DNA from 4 places in the Stenotrophomonas sp. YJH_SMC_14-1 genome. Region 2 is predicted to be linked to each of the others. Evidence: predicted binding sites of a transcription regulator. Region 2 holds the regulator's gene; each other region holds the start of a gene.
The links. Region 2 encodes FliA, which starts transcription of late flagellar genes. Its sites were predicted from a motif close to TAAAGTTTNNCNNNCNNNGGCCGATAA; they were not measured.

Region 1 (4,697 bases), on a different contig from region 2:
CATGCTGCTGGTCTTCATCCTGCCCGGCATTCATTTCGTGCGGCGCCTCGGCCACGCCGACGACATCACCGCGACGATCGCCATCGCCGGACTTGCCGTGGTCATCGTCTATGCGCTTTCGGCGTTCACGGACAACGTGTTCTACCGGGCGATGCCGCATTCGTTCTATTTCTACCTGGTGCTGGGCTTCATGATGGCGACCGCCTTGCCGGCGCGTAATCTGCATCGGCCAGGGAGTCCGTCCTGATGGCGCATATCCATCTACTGGCCGCCGACAACCAGCGTGGCCTGTCCCATGACATCCAGGTGATCGAGCGCTCATTGCAGCAGCTCGGGCACACGGTGACGGTCAGCCGTCTGGACGCGGTGCGCAATGGTGGTGCCTGGAAACTGCGCGGGATGCGCCTGCGCAGGCTGCTGGCCTCGTGGCTCAGCTTGGGGCGCACGCCGGCCCGGTTCGACATCAACATCTCGCTGGAGCATGTCCGGCCGGCAAGCTTTGGACTGGCCGAGGTCAATCTGTTGATTCCGAATCCGGAATGGGTGTCCGCACGCAGCCTGCGGATCCTGCCGCGGTTCGATGCGTTGTTGACCAAGACCGAAGAAGCCACGCGCATCTTCAACGCACTGGGCATGCGCGCGCTGGAAGTCGGTTTCTGCAGCCGTGACCGCTACGACCCAGCGGTGCCGCGCAGACCGCGCAGCTTCCTGCATGCGGCCGGTACCAGTCGCATGAAGGGGACGGCTGCACTCGTCAATGTCTGGAAGCGGCACCCTGAGTGGCCCTTGCTGACCATCCTGCGCGGCGGCCCTTCGGACGAAGATGAGGGCGGGGCCGCGAACCTGCGGATCGTCCGCGAGCGGCTGCCCGACCAGGAGGTGCAGCGCCTGCAGAACGAACATGCGTTTCACCTGTGCCTGTCGCAGACCGAAGGCTGGGGCCATTACCTGGTGGAAGCGATGAGCTGCGGCGCGGTGGTGATCACCTGCGACGGCGCGCCGATGAACCAGATGATCGACGACAGCCGCGGTATCCTGGTCGCCGCGCACGAGGGCGAGCCCTGCCATCTGTCCAGAACCTGGCATGTGGATGAGAAGGCGCTGGAACAGGCCGTCGAGCGTGCGCTGGCGATGGATGAGGCCGAGTGGACCCGGCTGGGCGCCAATGCACGCGCATGGCACTTGGCCAGCGAAGTGGCGTTCCCACGCCGTCTGGGCGAGGCCCTGGCCAAGCTTTGAGCTGATGGGGGCTGGTTGCTGCAGAGTGCTCAGCCTGGCACCAGGGTGATCTGCGGATGGCTGCCGAAGATCTCCATGACGATCTCGAAGTAGGCCTGTCCCTGGCCAATCGACAGTGCCGTCAACTGAGGCTGGATGACCGGACCGTTGAACCTGCCGTCCTGATCGAGTTTGGACCGCAGCCAGGCGCGCGTGGTCTCGCGGCCCAGTGCCTCGCGGCCGTGGGCGATGTCACGCCACACCATCGTGGTGGCGGCATGACCGGCGAGCGCGCCGTAGCTGCCGTGCAGCGGGTCATCAAGCGCGTCCAGGCTTGCGCCCAGCTGCCAGTCTTCGTTGGCCATGATGTCGTTGATGGACGCGCCTTCGATGTGTGGGATCCGTGTCATCTGCAGACTGTAGCCCGCCCGGGCGACGGTTGTGTCCGGCGCAGATAATCCGGGCCGCCTTGGATGGGGTAGGCGTGATTATGGTGTCAATTTGTGTAATTTTCATCGGGCGCTGGCGTGTCAGTGGCATTCGGTAATGATGTGGCGCCATTATTGGTCGCTGCATTTTCTGACTGCCTGCACAGTTCCATATATTTGGATCGGTCCATATATAAAGTCCCGTAAAGTTTCCCTCCGCTGCGCCGTCACCCTTCATACGGCCATGATCAAGGGAATTGAGATGCTCGCCTTACGCAACCTCCGAGTGGGATCCCGGCTGGGTGCCGGGTTCGGTTTTCTGCTGCTGTTCATCGTGGCCATCGTTGGCCTCGTGCTGTACGGAAACCACCTGAAGTCCGCCCAGTTCGAGAAAGTGGTGGACGTCAACATGGTGAAGATGCGGCTGTTGAACGACATGCTGGATACCAACAACGCGGTGCTGATGCATCGCCGGCTGATGGTGATCAAGCGCGGTGAGGATTTCGACAAGGATTATCAGAAGGCGCAGGAGCTGTCGCAGACCTACGACGGTATCTGGGCCAAGTACATCAAGATTCCACGCGACGCCACTGGTGATGCCCTGGTGGCGAAAATCGACGCGGCACGCAAGGCCACCGACGCCTCCACCCAGCATCTGCACGAGCGCATGAAGGCCGGTGATTTCGACGGCGCGGCCAAGGAACTGCTCGCCGAGCACGGCTTGGCCACCGCATGGAATGAGGCGATCTCGACCCTGCTGCGGCATCAGGAGACACTGACCGAGCGCAGTCGCGAGGAATACCGTTCAACCGAATCCTGGACCGGCACGTTGTCGATCGTGTTCGGCGCGTTGAGCCTGGTACTGGGCTCGCTGGCCGCGTGGGCCATCACCCGCAGCCTGACCCGCCCGCTGGAAGGTGCGGTGAAGCTGGCCGACGGCATCGCCAACGGGCGGATGGACAACAGCATCGACGCGTCCGGCAACGATGAGGTGACGCAGCTGCTCAGGTCGATGCAGCGCATGCAGGCGCAGTTGCAGTCGGTCATGGCGGCGCAGGGTGAACTGGCCCGCCAGCACGACGCGGGCAGCCTCAGCTATCGCATGGACGAGAGTGCTTTTCCTGGCGACTACGGGCGCATGGTGCACGAGACCAATGCGCTGGTCGGCTCGCATGTGCAGGTGCAGAACCGGCTGATCGAAGTAATGAAGCATTACGCCCGCGGTGATCTGTCAGTGGACATGGATCCGTTGCCGGGCGAGAAGGCCGCAATCACCCAGGCCATGGACGAAACCAAGACCAGCCTGTCGGCGATCAACGGTGAGATCCGCCGGCTGGCGACGGCCGCAGCCGCCGGCGACTTCAGCCTGCGCGGCGATGAAGATCGCTTCGCCTATGATTTCCGCGACATGGTGGCCGGGCTCAATCGCCTGATGCAGACCACCGACGAGAACCTGGTGCAGGTGTCGACCCTGCTGCAGGCGATCTCGCGCGGTGACCTCACTGTACGCATGCAGGGCGACTTCCACGGCGTGTTCGCCCGCATGCGTGATGACTGCAACGCCACCGTCGATCAGCTCAAGCAGATTGTCGGCCGTATCCAGTCCAGCGCGTCCAGCATCAACCTGGCGGCAGGCGAGATCGCTTCGGGCAACACCGATCTGTCGCGGCGCACCGAGCAGCAGGCGGCGAACCTGGAAGAGACGGCTGCGTCGATGGAGGAACTGACCTCCACCGTGAAACAGAACGCCGAGCACGCACGCCAGGCCAACCAGCTTGCCATCGGTGCGCATGGCGTCGCCTCACAGGGCGGCGAGGTGGTCGGCCAGGTGGTCACCACCATGTCGGCCATCGAAGCCTCGTCGAAGAAGATCGCCGAGATCATCAGTGTCATCGACGGCATCGCGTTCCAGACCAACATCCTGGCCTTGAACGCGGCGGTGGAAGCTGCGCGTGCCGGCGAGCAGGGGAGGGGCTTTGCGGTGGTGGCCAGTGAGGTGCGCACGCTGGCGCAGCGCTCGGCCGGTGCGGCCAAGGAGATCAAGGGCCTGATCGAGGATTCGGTCGGCAAGGTCGCCGATGGATCGGCGCTGGTTCGTCAGGCCGGCACCACGATGGGCGAGATCGTGGCCTCGGTGCAGCGCGTGACCGACATCATGGCAGATATCTCTGCCGCCTCGCAGGAGCAGAGCTCGGGTATCGAACAGGTGAACCAGGCGGTGGTGCAGATGGACGAGACCACGCAGCAGAATGCGGCGCTGGTGGAAGAAGCCAGCGCGGCGGCACGCTCCATGGAGGAGCAGGCCAACCTGTTGGCCGAAGCAGTTTCGGTGTTCCGCACGGGGGCGGTGACCGCCGCCGCAGCGGTCCGCCCGGCGCTGGTAGCCGTGGCGGCATCGGTTGCACCGGTACGCCGGCCGGCGGTGCTGCCGCCGCGGATGGAACCGACGCTGGCCGCCAATGCGGGCGGTTGGGAAGAGTTCTAGCAGAGGGCCATGCCGGTAGGAAGACAGCGCCTATCACGCTGGCTGATCGTGATGGGCTCGGATTTCTTCCTGAACGCGCGATGGCCGATGAGGCGGCGGACACGCGCATTTCACTTCCGGTTGCCAACCGCAGGAGGACACTTGCGCCATACCGGAACTCAGGAGATGGCGGAGATGGCCATGAAGACCTCGACCCGATTGCTTGTGCTGGGCACGCTGCTGGCGGCTTCGTCGGTGGCCGGTGCGCAGACGTATGGGCCGCGCGATGAGGGACGCAAGTTCAACGACGGCAGTCGCGTGGTCTGCAAGAACGTGGAAGTGCAGCGCAACTCGCGCGATCCGAACCGCATCACGGGTACCGCTACCGGCGCAGTGATCGGCGGCCTGCTGGGCAACCAGGTGGGCGGCGGTAACGGCAAGAAGCTTGCAACGGTGGCCGGCGCTGTGGCCGGTGGTGCGGCCGGCCGCCAGATCCAAGGCAACCAGCAGCAGAAGAACGGTGACCGCGTGGTTGAACGTCGCTGCGAACGCGTCTACCGCTGATCGATCGCCGAAGGCCCCCGTTT
Region 2 (4,697 bases):
CCGCCGGATCGAGGAAGGCATCGAGATCGTCGCCGCGGCCAACTACGACGAGAGCGCCGTGCAGCGTGCACTGGAAGCCTCGCGCCGTGATGTCGCACCGCCGCCGGCACCCAAGCCGCGCACCGCTGCTGACGCGGTGATCGCCGCGGTCACCCGCCGCCGCAGCAGCACCCCGGCGCCGGAACCGGTCGCCGCCACCACCTCGGCGGTGGCCGCCCTCGCCCGTGCGGCCGTTGGGGCCACCGGCCGTACCCTGGACAGCGCCGACGAGATCGTGCCGACCCGTGGCAGCACCGGCTTCGCCGCCACCCTGGCGCGCGCCGCCGTCAACGAACCGGCGCTGCCCGAACAGAGCTTCGCCCCGTTCGCCGAGGCCATCGTTGCACCGGCCGCCACCGTGCCGGCCAACCGCGCCCGCTTCCAGATCGACCCGCCGCAGGACATGCATGACGAAAGCGTGGCCCCGGCCGTGCAGCCGCCGCCGCTGCCGACCGCTGCCGTGACCGAAGCGCAGCCCGGGATCGCCGCCAGCGAACCGGCAGCGGCCGAAGCCGCCGGCGAAGCCAGCCCGGCCCCCATGCTGGCCCCGGCACCGACGCTGACCGTGGTTGCCCAGGACGACGCCGAGATCCGCCAGCTGCGCCAGGAAGTGGCCGGCATGCGCCAGGTGATCGAGCGCGAGATGAACCGCTTCACCGACGAGCGCCTGCGTGGCAGCCCGGTGCGCGCCACCGCGCTGGACCTGATGGACGAGTACGGTTTCGACGCCGGGCTGGCCCGCGACGTGGCCATGCAGATCCCGCTGGAGACCGAAGCCCATCGTGGCCGCGGCCTGATGCTGGGGCTGATCTCGCGCAAGCTGCCGATCGCCCCGGTCGACCCGCTGGAAGAAGGCGGCGTGATCGCCCTGGTCGGCCCGACCGGCGCCGGCAAGACCACCACCATCGCCAAGCTGGCCTCGCGCTTCGCCGAGAAGCATGCGCCGCGCGATGTGGCCCTGGTGACCACCGACACCACCCGCATCGGCGCCCGCGAGCAGCTGTACGGCTACGGCCGCCAGCTCGGCATCGCGGTGCACGAGGCCAACAGCGGCACCGACCTGGACCAGCTGCTGGAACGCCTGAAGGACTACAAGCTGGTGCTGATCGACACCGCCGGCCTGGGCCCGCGCGACCGCGCGCTGGCCGCGCAGCTGCAGTGGCTGCGCGCCGCCCGCCAGGTACGCACCCTGCTGGTGCTGCCGGCCAACACCAGCTTCGGCGACATGGACGAGGTGGTCCGCCGCTTCGGCGCCGCCAACCTGCAGGGCCTGGTGTTGAGCAAGCTGGACGAGACCGGCCGCTTCGGCAACGCCCTGTCAGTGGCCGTGGACCACGCCCTGCCGATCACCTGGGTGACCGATGGCCAGGACGTTCCGGAGGACCTGCACCGGGCCAGTGCGGCCAATCTCGTACTTCGCCTTGAAGATTTGCGCCGCGCGGCCGATATGCCCTGCAACCCGGAGTTGAACCATGCCGTCGCGTGAGTACGCCAAGCTGACCAAGACCTTCCCGCTGTCGGCCACCCGCAGCGAGCCGCTCGGCCCTGTGCGCACCATTGCCGTCACTGGCGGCAAGGGCGGCGTGGGCAAGACGAATGTGTCCGCCAACCTGGCGGTGGCACTGGCCGGCATGGGCAAGCGCACGCTGCTGCTGGACGCCGACCTGGGCCTGGCCAACATCGACGTGATCCTGGGGCTGAACCCGACCTTCACGCTGGCCGACCTGGTCGCCGGCCGCTGCTCGCTGGACGACGTCATCGTCGAAGGCCCGAACGGCGTGCTGGTGGTGCCGGCCGCGTCCGGCCGCCGGCACATGGCCGAGCTGGCCCCGGCCGAGCACGTCGGCCTGGTCAACGTGTTCTCCGAGCTGGAACGCGAACTGGACATCATGGTGGTGGACACCGCCGCCGGCATCACCGACGGCGTGCTGACCTTCTGCCAGGCCGCGCAGGACACCGTGGTGGTGGTATGTGACGAGCCGGCCTCGATCACCGACGCCTACGCGCTGATCAAGGTGCTGTCGCGCGAACGCGGCGTGGACCGCATCCAGGTAGTGGCCAACATGGTGCGCGACCCCAACGAGGGCCGCGTGCTGTACGAAAAGCTGACCCGCGTCTGCGAGAAGTTCCTCGCCGATGTCTCGCTGAACTACCTGGGCTGCGTGCCGCAGGACGACTGGCTGCGCCTGTCGGTGCAGCGCCAGCAGCCGGTGGTGAAGGCCTACCCGTCCAGCCCGGCCGCGCTGGCGATCACCGAGATCGCGCGTCGCACCGCACGCTGGCAGGCGCCGACCGAACCGCGTGGCGGCGTCGAGTTCTTCCTCGAGCGCATCCTCAAGCAGCGCGGGGTGGCCGCATGAAAGGCGCAGCCCAGTACAGGGAAGTCCAGCGCTCGGCGGCCAACGAGGTCATCGCCCAGCATTCGGACCTGGTGCGGCGCATCGCCCACCACCTGGCCGCGCGGTTGCCGGCCAGCGTTGAAGTGGACGACCTGATCCAGGCCGGCATGATGGGCCTGATCGAAGCGTCGCGCAGCTACGACGCCGACCAGGGCGCCTCGTTCGAGACCTATGCCTCGATCCGCATCCGCGGTTCGATGATCGACGAGATCCGCCGTGGCGACTGGGTGCCGCGCTCGGTGCACCGCCGTGCCCGCGATGCCGCCGCCACCATCCGCCGCCTGGAACAGAGCAGCGGCCGCGCCGCCAGCGCCACCGAGGTGGCCGCCGCGATGGAGATGCCGCTGCCCGAATACCTGCGGTTGATGGAGGACGCCGCACGTGGCCAGGTGCTGAGCCTGGAGTCGCGCATCGAGGACCAGGGCGAGCTGGACACCGTCGCCCAAGGCGGCCCGACCCCGCAGCAGGTGCTGGAGCGGGGTGAATTCGGCCGCGAGCTGGGCAAGGCCATCGGCCACCTGCCCGAGCGCGAACAGCTGGTGCTCTCGCTCTACTACGAGCAGGAACTGAACCTGAAGGAGATCGGCGCGGTGCTCGGCGTGAGCGAGTCGCGGGTCTGCCAGATCCACGGCCAGGCGGTGCTGCGCCTGCGTGGCCGGCTCAAGATTTTCGAGGCGGCGGACGCCGGCCTGGAAGAATGAACATGCCCGAGGCGGCTGCCCCCGGCCGCCCGGAATGAACAACAAAGGAACTCTGCTTTGAACAAGAACATGCGCATCCTGATCGTCGATGACTTCTCGACCATGCGTCGGATCGTCAAGAACCTGCTGGGCGATCTGGGCTTCACCAATACCGCCGAAGCCGAGGACGGGCATGCCGCGCTGTCGCTGCTGCAGAGCCAGCCGTTCGATTTCGTGGTCACCGACTGGAACATGCCGGTGATGACCGGCATCGAGCTGCTGAAGGCGATCCGTGCCGATGCCAAGCTGAAGACCCTGCCAGTGCTGATGGTCACCGCCGAAGCCAAGCGCGAACAGATCATCGAAGCCGCCCAGAACGGCGTGAACGGCTACATCATCAAGCCGTTCACTGCGCAGACGCTGGAAGAGAAGCTCGGCAAGATCTTCGAACGCCTGGCGGCCAGCGCCTGATGGATACCACGGTCGACAAGAGCGCCCTCGCCCTGCGCCTGCAGGAAGCCCTGGACGCACTCGAGTCCGGTGACGAGGCCGCCTGGCGGCAGCGCATCGACGGACTGGTCGCGCTGCGTACGCAGCCGATGATGAGCGGCCTCTCGCGGCTGGCCCGCGAGCTGGGGCAGGCACTGGGTGAGCTGCCGACCGTGCCCAGCGAGGCCGGTGAGCTGGACGACGCCTGCGCACGCCTGGACCACGTGGTGGCCATGACCGAACAGGCCACGCACCGCACCCTGGACCTGGCCGAGGAATGCCGCAGCCTGACCGAACAGCTGCGTGCTGAAGGCCTGCAGCCGGGCCAGGACGCGCAGCTCGAGCGCATCCGCCACAACCTGACCGAGATCGCCCTGACCCAGAGCTACCAGGACCTGACCGGGCAGATCATCCGTCGCGTGGTCGGCATCGTCCGCCGCGTGCACGAGGGCTTCGGCGCACTCGGCCTGCCGCCGGAACAGCATCGCACCGACCCGGAACTGGCCGGGCCGGCACTGAAGGGACTGGACCGCCACGCGGTCTCGCAGAACGACGCCGACGACCTGTTGTCGGATCTGGGGCTGTAAGCATGAGCGCGGTATCCGACGACATCACTGCCGATTTCATCATCGAGGCACAGGAAATCCTGGATCGCCTGGGCGAACAGCTGGTGTCGCTGGAGCAGGCACCGCAGGACACCGAGCAGCTCAACGCGGTGTTCCGTGGATACCACACGCTCAAGGGCGGTGCCGGCTTCCTTGGCGTCACTGCGATGGTCGAGCTGTGCCACGCCGCTGAAGAGGCCCTGGGCATCGCGCGTGCCGGGCAGGCGGTGCTGCAGGCCCACCACTTCGACGCCGCCCAGCAATCGCTGGACTACCTGCAGTCGATGCTGGACGCCGTGTCCTCCGGCACCGAGCCGGGTTATGCGCCGCCGGACCTGATCGCGCAGTTCGACATGAACGGTGGCACTGCCGCGCCGGCCGCTGCGGCCGCGCCTGCGGCAGCCGGCAGCGACCTGATCACCGACGACGAATTCGAGGCCCTGCTCGACCAGCTGCATGGCGGCAACGCGCCGACCGCGGTCGCG
Region 3 (4,697 bases), on a different contig from region 2:
TCTCAGTCGGCACGGAAAGGGTGTCCCGGATGCCTAAGCAGGCGCCGCATGGCGACCATCCATGCATGGCGTGGATCTACCGCAACCCGCTTTGGTGGGGGCCGACCGTTGGTCGGCACGGATGCCTGTGCCTCTCGATCATCCACGCATGGCGTGGATCTACCTCGGAAAATCCGCCCTCAGCTGCATGCGCAGCGCTTCTACAATGGCCGCATAGCGCCGCTTCTGGACCAGATAGCTGGCCAGGAACAGCGGAAGCACCAGCAGCATCGGCGCCACCATCGGGCGCATCGCCACCAGTGGCAACAGCAACAGCGACAGGATCGCCACGAACCAGCTGCACAGGCCGATCACCCGCACTTCGTGCCGTCGCGCGTTGAGTACGATGCGACCGCGCATCACCGGGAAGTAGCGCAGGCCGAAGCTCGGCGCGAAGCTCTCGCGGAACGCCACGCTGCCATCGGGCAGCGCATGGAAGGCCAGTTGCAGCCATCTGTCCTGGGGCAGGTCACGCTCCAGGCTGCCCAGCGAGAGCCGGGCCTGCATGGCCGGTGACGCCGCGATGCGTTCGTTGAACAGCGTGATGCCCCAGCTGAAATAGCCGGCCACCCAGGCCATCAGAAGGACGGTCTCGATCAGCAGGAGTGCGATCAGGGTGATGGCCATCGGTCTTCCATGAACGGGATCGGTGGATCATGCCACAACGATTTCGCCACCCCGGTAGATCCACGCCTTGCGTGGATGTTGCGGCGAGGGCCAGGCGTCACACCGGCGGATGAAAGCCGTCCACGCACGGCGTGGATCTACTTCAGCGCTTCCCCGTCCAACCCCAGGTCCCAGGCCAGTCCCAGCAGCGCCTCGTCCGCCCGCGGCGGGGCCGGGCGCGCGTCCGCCAGCTGCTGCAGTTCGCGGATCTCCTCGCGTGCCACATCCTCCAGCTGCTGCAGCTGCTCACGCACGCTCGCGTTGCGCGGGCGCTCGGTATCGGTGAGGGAGGGCAGGGCGCGGATCAGGGTCATGGTGCGGGTACAGGATGCATCCAACGGCGGGTCACAGGCAAAGGCCCCGGACGAACCGGGGCCTTGCGGGCTGCCGGCGAGGGCAGCGGACATCAGGGTCAGAACAGCTCGACGGTGCCGGCACCCATGCTCTGCTGGGCAACCGGCTTGTGCGGCGGGCGTTCCCATTCGCTGCGCAGTTCGCGCAGGCGGTTGCCGGTGCGCTGCAGGGCCGTGGCGATCTCTTCGTCGAACACGCCGCCATTGCGGTGCAGCAGCTCCTGCAGGGCCACCGCTTCGCGGTTGATCGCGGTCAGGCGGTCCAGGTGGGTGTGCACGCCGCCCAGCGCCTGGGTGGCGATGTCCTCGAACTGCAGGGCGCGCACGGCTTCGGCTACGCTGCCATCGATCGAACGGGCGCACTCGGACACTTCGCGCATGCCGTCACCCAGCGAGGCATTGATCTGCGCGACGTTGTCGAGCATCGCCGCCGCTTCCTGGCGCGCTTCGCGGGAGCGGTCCATGTCACGCGAGGCCATGTGCGAGACCGTCTCGCGCACCTTGGCGATGGCGTCCTTGGAGCTGTGTGCCAGCTTGCGGATCTGCTCGTTGAAGGTGGTCGAGCGCTCGGACAGGTTGCGCACTTCGTCGGCGACCACCGCGAAGCCACGACCGGCTTCACCGGCACGTGCCGCTTCAATGGCAGCGTTCAGGGCCAGCAGGTTGGTCTGGTCGGCGATCGACTTGACGTCTTCCAGCAGCGCGAAGATGCCATCCAGGTGCTGCGCCATCTGGTCGATGTGCTGCACGGTGGTGCTGCTCTGGCCGCTCACCTGTTCCAGCGCTTCGACCAGCTGTTCCATGCGGTGGCTGGCGTGCTGGGCGAAACGGGCAACGTCGAGGCCGGCATTGCCTTCGTCACCGGCGCGGTCGACGATGCGCGACAGGGCCTGGCTCTGCTGGCGCGACTTGCGGTTCATCGCATCGAAGCTGCCACCGAGGCTGGAGACGGCCTGGCGGATCAGGTCGCGGGCGCGTTCCACTTCGCCGCGCGAACCCTCGATCTCGTTGCCGACGAAATTGCGCAGTTCGGTCAGCAGCTGGTCCTGCTCACGCAGGACACGGGCGTGTTCCGGGGAACGGTGTGCCTGGGCGCGGGTGGTCCACCACGCAAAGCCGAGCCAGCTCAGCGTCATCGTGGTCAGGATCGCCCAGCGCAGGGCGGCCGGCCATTCGAAACCGATGGCGAAGGGGAGCAGCAGGGTCAGAGCCAGGGGGGCGGCCAGACGGATGAAAATGCGTGAGTACATGGACGTTCTCGGGAGGTGCACGGAGGATGTATCGGCCGTACCCCCTTTCTCTTTAACGTCGATGTGCCTCGAAGTGCATTCTGAATGCGCCGGTTTTCCGGCGCCTTGGCGGCTTCGGGGTCAGGGCCCTTTCCGTGCCGGAAAGGGATCCGACCCCACACCCTCAGGCCAGCTGCCGGTCCACGGCCTCGATCATCGCCTTGCGGCTGAACAGGAAGTCCCAGTAGCTGCCGCCCAGCTGCCGCCACAGCACCGCAGCGCGCACCGCGGCCAGCAGCAGGGCGCGGATTTCGGCCACCACGCCAGCCTGGCCCAGGTAGTGTGGGTTGCCCTGCACCATGACCCGCGGCTTGAGGTGGCTGATGGTGTCGGCGTAAAGGCCTCCCAGATTGGCCAGCACGTCCGGGTGGCCGCTGTCGCCCAGTTCGGTGGCCTGGCGCTGGGCGCGCTCGATGCCGGAGGCGACCTTGTTCACGGTGGCGCCATCCTGAACGAAGCGGCGCTCCAGCTGCAGCACCGACAGGGCCAGCTTGGGCAGGATCGGGTCCTGGCCCTGGCTGCGGAAGTAGTTGTGCAGCAGGCGCAGGCCGGACTTCAGTGCATGGCGGTCACCGAACACCTCCTGCGGCGAGGACGCATCGACACGGAACACGCTGTCCACGGCGGTGCGCACGGCGGCGGCGTCGGAATGGCCGGTATCGGCGATGCGGCGTACCTGCTGCAGGGCCTGGGCAATGCCGGCCAGGGCCAGGACGCGGTCGTCGACAGTGAAACTCATGCAGCGATTACCTCAAAAGGGGAAGGGGTGGTGCGCAGGCGCTGTTCCAGCGGCGCATCGGTGGCGGCGATCACCGCGCCACCCAGGCACACGTCACCGTCATACAGCACCAGCGATTGACCGGGGGTAACGGCGCGCTGCGGGCGCGCGAAGGTGACCAGCACGCTGCCATCGTCCAGCACCTGGACCGTACACGGCTCATCGGGCTGGCGGTAGCGGGTCTGGGCGGTGCATTCGAAGCGCCGTGCCGGCGGCGAACCGGCGATCCAGTGCGCGGTTTCCGAACGCAGGCGCTCGGACAGCATCCACTTGCTGTCGCGGTCCTGGTCCACGTACAGCACGTTGCTGGCCACATCCTTGCCGACCACGTACCACGGCGCGGCCGGGCGTCCACGCACGCCGCCGATGTTCAGGCCCTCGCGTTGGCCCAGGGTGAAATAGAACACGCCAGGATGTTCGGCGATCACGCTGCCGTCGGCCGGGTCGAGGATCTGGCCGGGCCTGGCCGGCAGGTAGCGGCCGAGGAACTCGCGGAAGTCACGCTCGCCGATGAAGCAGATGCCGGTGGAGTCCTTCTTGGCGTGGGTCGGCAGGCTGACGTCACGCGCGATCCGGCGCAGGTCGGTCTTTTCCAGGTCGCCGATCGGGAACAGGGTGGCCGCCAGCTGCTCCTGGCCCAGCTGGTGCAGGAAGTAGCTCTGGTCCTTGGAACGGTCGGCGCCGCGCAGCAGCAGCCACTGGTGGCCGCGCTGGGTCACTCGTGCATAGTGGCCGGTGGCGATGCGCTCGGCGCCCAGCTCGCGGGCGGCATCCAGGAAGTGCTTGAACTTCACTTCGCGGTTGCACAGCACGTCCGGATTCGGGGTGCGCCCGGCGGCGTACTCGGCCAGGAAGTGCTCGAACACGCCCTGCCAGTACTCGCTGGAGAAATCGCGGAAGTGGAATGGGATGCCGAGCAGGCCGCAGACGGCCACCGCATCGCGGCGGTCGTCCTCGGCGCGGCAGTCGCCGCTGCCATCGTCGGCCCAGTTCTGCATGAACAGGCCGGCCACGGCTTCGCCCTGCTGTACCAGGCGCCAGGCGGCGACCGAAGAGTCGACACCTCCGGAGACGCCCACCATCACGCGCGGCGTGCTCATGCGACCTCCTGGACCAGCGAAAGCGGATGGCGCTGGCCACCCAGGTAATCAGCCACCACCTGCCAGACCAGCGGGCTGCGCTGGCGCTCGCCGGCGGCCTGCAGTTCGGCCGGGGTCAGCCACAGCGCGCGGTCGATGCCGGTGTCCAGTGGCTGCGCCGGGTCGTGCGAGACCGGGCGCGCCGCGTAGCAGAATCGCAGGAAGGCGGTGCCGTCGCCGGCAGTCCACTGGTAGCAGCCGATGAAATGGGTCAGCTGCACCGTCCAGCCGGTTTCCTCGCGGGTCTCGCGCAGGGCTGCCTCGGCCAGGCTTTCGCCCGGCTCGAGGTGGCCGGCCGGCTGGTTCAGCACCTGCCGGCCATCGATGGTCTCTTCAACCAGCAACACGCGGCCGCCGTCGACCACCACCGTGGCGACGGTGGCGTGCGGTGCCCAGCGCGGGTCCGGCGTGGCGTTCAACTCAGAACTCGTCC
Region 4 (4,697 bases), on a different contig from region 2:
TGGCATTGCTGCTGTTTGCCGGCCTCAATGTGTTCTGGGCGGCGGCACCCTTGCCGCTGTCGGCACCGCCGCTGCACTGGTCGACCGCAACCATCGGCGCGCTCGGCCTGGCCGGCGTGGTCGGTGCGCTGATGGCGGCGCGGGTCGGACACTGGATGGACCGTGGTTTCGCGCATCCGGTCAGCCTCGGCGCGCTGTTGTTGATGCTGGTCGCGTGGTGGCCGCTGCTGGGCCTGCCGTATTCGCTGTCCTTGCTGTTGCTGGGTGTGGTCGTGCTCGACCTGGGCGGCCAGGCACTGCATGTCTCGAACCAGGCATCGTTGCTGCGTGCACCGGCAGAACAGCATGGGCGCCTGGTGGCGTTGTACATGCTGTTCTATGCGGTGGGCAGCGGTGCGGGAGCGGCGGCGGGGCCCTGGATGCAGGTGCGGCATGGCTGGCCCGCTGTGTGCCTGCTGGGGGCAGGCATCGCGTTGCTGGCGCTGCTGTGGTGGGCAGCATGGCGGGTGGGGGCGGTGAAAGCAGCGGCTGGCGCGCGAACCGGTAGAGTCGACTTTTAGGCGACTGCTCTTCGTTCCGACGGCGAAGAATCCCGCGCTGCGCGCGATAGTCGACCAGCGGTCGACTCTACCTGTCCTGCCGTCATCGCTGCAGTGCACGCCGCCCCGGGGCTTCCTGCAGGTCCGCTCTGGCGACCACCACGCGGTTGCGGCCGCTGCGCTTGGCCTCGTACATCGCCGCGTCGGCACGTGCCATCAGCCGTTCGTAGTCCGGGTGGCCGTCATGGCCGGCCACGCCGATGCTGGCGGTCAGCTCCAGCACCTGGCCGTTGGCCAATGCCACCGGCGACTGCGCGATCTGCCGGCGCAGGCTCTCGGCGATCACGGTCGCCTGTGATTCGCTGGCCGCCACCAGCACCACCACGAATTCTTCGCCGCCATAGCGGAACAGGTAGTCGCTGCCACGCGTGAGCTGGCCGAGCAGGCCGGCCACGTGCTGCAACGCACGGTCGCCGGCATCGTGGCCATGGCCGTCGTTGATTGCCTTGAAATGATCCAGGTCGAGCAGCAGCAGCGAGAACGGTGTGCGGTTGCGCGTGGCCAGCTCGATTTCCCGGCGCAGCACGGTGGGCAGGAAGCGACGGTTGAGCAGGTTGGTCAGCGCGTCGCTGCCGGCATCCAGTTCGCCGATGCGCTCGAACAGCAGCGTCATCAGGGTGCGGATGGCGGCCAGGTCCTCGCGGATGGCCGGCAGCACCGCCAGTCGCTGCGCCGGAGCATCGCCACTGGCGCGCTGCAGGTGGCCGTCAATGCGGGCCATCAACTGGCCCACCTGCTGCGTTTCGCTGCTTTCGCCGAAGCTGGGGATGCCCTTGTGGGTGAACCACAGGCCGAACTCCGAGGTGGCCAGGCTGGCGTTGTCGCTGGCCTGCACGTGGCCGGCGAGGGCGTAGAGCAGGGCGTTCTCCCAGTCCAGCAGCAATGCGCGCTGGCGCTCGCGTTCGGTACCGACGTTCTGTACCAGCGAGAACAGCCGGTAGGCGGCGTCGGCACGGGTGGAGCGCTCGCGCGCATGGGTGTAGGCCAGGGTCATGCCTTCCATGGCGATGTCCATGATCGCGCTGAGGCAGGTGATGGCGGCGAACGCGGTCGCGCTGTCGGGCGCGTCGTCGCGCAGGCGCACGAACAGCTCGTGCTTGAGCACGCGCGCACCGCGGGTGACCAGGTCGACCGGGATGCCGACCCGTGCGTGTACGTCGCCGATCACCCGCTGCGAGGCGACCGTGGTGGCGATGCCAGCGGCGTCGGTGGTCAGCAGCTGTACCAGCCAGCGCTGCATGGCCGGCTGCAGGCGCTGCTTGACCTGGTCGTGGGACAGGAAGCGGCGTGCGCGCCCGTCCTGCAGCAGCACTTCGTAAAAGCGCTGGGCCAGCGCGGGTGGGGCATCGGAGGCAGCGGCCTTGAGCAGCGCGGTGGCGGCAGGGCCGGCCTGTAGCAGGCATTGCTGCCAGGCCTCGGCCAGCGGCTGGCTGGCATCGTCCAGTTGGGGTGGTTCCACGTCGATCTCTGACTGCGTACGGCAAACCACGGGTATCGGCCGCGGCGGCATACGGTTGATGGCGGGGTAGCCGGCCAGTTTACGCGCGGTGCAGGCTTGCACGGTGCGCAAAGCACATCGACGCCGCTGCGGCAATGAGTGAACGCATTTGAGAATCACTCGCATTGATGGGAGAATGCGCGCACGGAGCGGGCTGCAGGTGCCTGCAGGACGGCTCCGCCTCCCCCCTCGTCGTTGCCTCAAGCCCTTTGCCAGAGGCCCCGCAGCCCTGCCAGAAGGTCCTGATCATGTCTCCTGCCGTTGTCCATTCGCCGCGCCCGCTGGCGCTTGCCGTTGCCGCTCTGCTGGCCGGCAGCGCCCTGACCGCCCAGGCCGAAACCGACGCCACCGATATCGACACGGTGCACGTCACCGCCTCGCAGATCGCGCGCCAGGCACTGGGTACCTCGACCATCACCGCCGAGGATATCGCCCGGCGCCCGCCAGCCAACGACATCGCCGAGCTGTTGCGGACCATGCCGGGCGTCAACCTGACCGGCAACAGCGCCTCGGGCCAGTACGGCAACAACCGCCAGATCGACCTGCGTGGCATGGGCCCGGAAAACACCCTGATCCTGGTCGATGGCAAGCGCATCGGCGCACGCGATGCCGTGCGCATGGGGCGCAGCGGCGAGCGCAATACCCGCGGTGACACCAACTGGGTGCCGGCGGAAATGATCGAGCGCATCGAAGTGCTGCGCGGCCCGGCGGCGGCACGCTATGGCTCCGGTGCCTCCGGCGGCGTGGTCAACATCATCACCAAGCGCCCGACCGGCGACCTGACCGGTGCGGTGGACCTGTATGGGCTGGTGCCCGAACACAGCGCCGAAGGTGGCAGCGAACGCGTCGGCCTGCAGCTGAGTGGGCCGATGACCGACACCCTGTCGTTCCGCCTGTACGGCAATCTCAACAAGACCGACGCGGACTCGCTGGAGCTCAACCGCCAGTACGCTACCAACCCCAACGCGGTGCCGCCGGCCGGCCGCGAGGGTGTCAAGAACCGCGATGTCAACGCGCTGCTGCGCTGGGACGTGACCGCCAACCAGGTGGTGGAGTTCGAAGCCGGCACCAGCCGCCAGGGCAACATCTACGCTGGTGATCGCGCGGTCAGCACCACCGGTACCTCGACCGGCGTTGACCTGGCGGCACTGGCCGAGGGCGAAGCGGAGACCAACCGCATGTACCGCAACACCGGCGCGATCACCCATCGTGGCCGCTGGGGCGACGTGACCTCGCGGGTGACAGCTGCGGTGGAGGCGGTGAACAACTCACGCATCAACGAAGGCCTGGCCGGTGGCCCGGAAGGCAGCTTCAACGGCACCGGCTGGTCGACCTCGCGACTGCGCAACTACCAGCTGGACGGCGAAGTGAGCTTCCCGACCACGCTGGGTGGTGCCGAGAACATCTGGACGCTTGGCTTTGAATACCTGGACAGCCGCCTGACCGACCCGTACTCGATGAGCCAGTCCAGCAGCAGCGGCGGCGGCATCCCGGGGCTGTCGGCCGATCGTGCGCGGGGCAAGGCCGATGCGCAGACCACCGCCGTGTTCGTCGAAGACAACATCTACCTGGGTGAGCGCTGGATCGTTACCCCGGGCCTGCGCTTCGACCACCACAGCCAGTTCGGCAACAACACCAGCCCCAGCCTCAACGCGCAGTTCCGCATCAACGGCGACTGGGTGGTGAAGGGCGGCATCGCCCGGGCGTTCAAGGCGCCGAACCTGTACCAGTCGAATCCGGACTATCTGTATTACACCCGTGGCAATGGCTGCCCGAATGCACTGCCGAGCCTGGGCGCCGGCTGCTACATGCGCGGCAATGCGGACCTGAAGGCGGAAACCAGCCTGAACAAGGAACTCGGCATCGAGTGGGCACCGCAGAGCGGCTGGCAGGCCTCGTTGACGTACTTCCATAACGACTACAAGGACAAGATCCAGGCCGGCTACACCCAGATCGGCCTGACTGCCGACACCAGGGGCCGCATCTTCCGCTGGGAGAACGCGCCGAAGGCGATCGTGCAGGGGCTGGAAGGCAACCTGGTGATCCCGCTGCTGGGCGAGCAGGGCAACCGCCTGAACTGGAGCAACAACTTCACCTACATGGTGGAGAACGAGAACAAGCGCACCGGCCAGCCGCTGTCGGTGATTCCGAAGTACACCGTCAACACGATGCTGGACTGGAAGGCCACCGACAAGCTGTCGCTGCTGCTGACCGGCACGTTCTACGGCAAGCAGAAGCCGGCCACCACCAACATCAACAATGATCCGCGCTGCACCGGCACCTGCGACCCATCGATCGCACTGCAGGATCGCGGTGCGTACAACATCTGGGGCGTGAGCGCGCGCTACAAGGTGACCGAGACGGTCAGCTTCGGCTTCGGCGTGAACAACCTGGCCGACAAGCGCCTGTTCCGCGAGGCCAACAGCAGCGATGCCGGCGCGGCGACCTACAACGAGCCGGGCCGCGCGTACTGGGCCAGCCTGCGCTTCGGGTTCTGACCCGATGAGGCCTGCGCCGGGGCGTTCCCCGGCGCAGCCTGAAGGCTACTTCACCTGCCGGCAATCGCGCAGGTGGACGCCACCGGTGTCCATCTTGTCGAC

Region 1: the regulator FliA is predicted to act here: its motif matches at 1,851-1,877, upstream of AC5P9P_RS02195 (methyl-accepting chemotaxis protein).
Region 3: the regulator FliA is predicted to act here: its motif matches at 2,337-2,363, upstream of AC5P9P_RS11740 (methyl-accepting chemotaxis protein).
Region 4: the regulator FliA is predicted to act here: its motif matches at 2,091-2,117, upstream of AC5P9P_RS02315 (GGDEF domain-containing protein).

What each region holds. Positions count from the first base shown of each region.
Region 1 covers NZ_JCAFVK010000001.1:433,079-437,775, forward strand. Annotated here, with positions in the region: gene AC5P9P_RS02180 (O-antigen ligase family protein) at 1-247, shown strand, start outside; gene AC5P9P_RS02185 (glycosyltransferase) at 247-1,239, shown strand; gene AC5P9P_RS02190 (barstar family protein) at 1,269-1,628, opposite strand; gene AC5P9P_RS02195 (methyl-accepting chemotaxis protein) at 1,909-4,131, shown strand; gene AC5P9P_RS02200 (glycine zipper 2TM domain-containing protein) at 4,306-4,674, shown strand.
Region 2 covers NZ_JCAFVK010000015.1:27,108-31,804, forward strand. Annotated here, with positions in the region: gene flhF (flagellar biosynthesis GTPase FlhF) at 1-1,525, shown strand, start outside; gene AC5P9P_RS20055 (MinD/ParA family ATP-binding protein) at 1,512-2,399, shown strand; gene AC5P9P_RS20060 (RNA polymerase sigma factor FliA) at 2,396-3,139, shown strand; gene cheY (chemotaxis response regulator CheY) at 3,197-3,589, shown strand; gene AC5P9P_RS20070 (protein phosphatase CheZ) at 3,589-4,194, shown strand; gene AC5P9P_RS20075 (chemotaxis protein CheA) at 4,197-4,697, shown strand, end outside.
Region 3 covers NZ_JCAFVK010000004.1:24,575-29,271, forward strand. Annotated here, with positions in the region: gene AC5P9P_RS11725 (hypothetical protein) at 1-37, shown strand, start outside; gene AC5P9P_RS11730 (hypothetical protein) at 160-666, opposite strand; gene AC5P9P_RS11735 (hypothetical protein) at 804-1,019, opposite strand; gene AC5P9P_RS11740 (methyl-accepting chemotaxis protein) at 1,118-2,308, opposite strand; gene hflD (high frequency lysogenization protein HflD) at 2,472-3,086, opposite strand; gene mnmA (tRNA 2-thiouridine(34) synthase MnmA) at 3,083-4,225, opposite strand; gene AC5P9P_RS11755 (NUDIX hydrolase) at 4,222-4,683, opposite strand; gene AC5P9P_RS11760 (hypothetical protein) at 4,685-4,697, opposite strand, start outside.
Region 4 covers NZ_JCAFVK010000001.1:457,651-462,347, forward strand. Annotated here, with positions in the region: gene AC5P9P_RS02310 (MFS transporter) at 1-560, shown strand, start outside; gene AC5P9P_RS02315 (GGDEF domain-containing protein) at 643-2,058, opposite strand; gene AC5P9P_RS02320 (TonB-dependent siderophore receptor) at 2,346-4,595, shown strand; gene AC5P9P_RS02325 (hypothetical protein) at 4,641-4,697, opposite strand, start outside.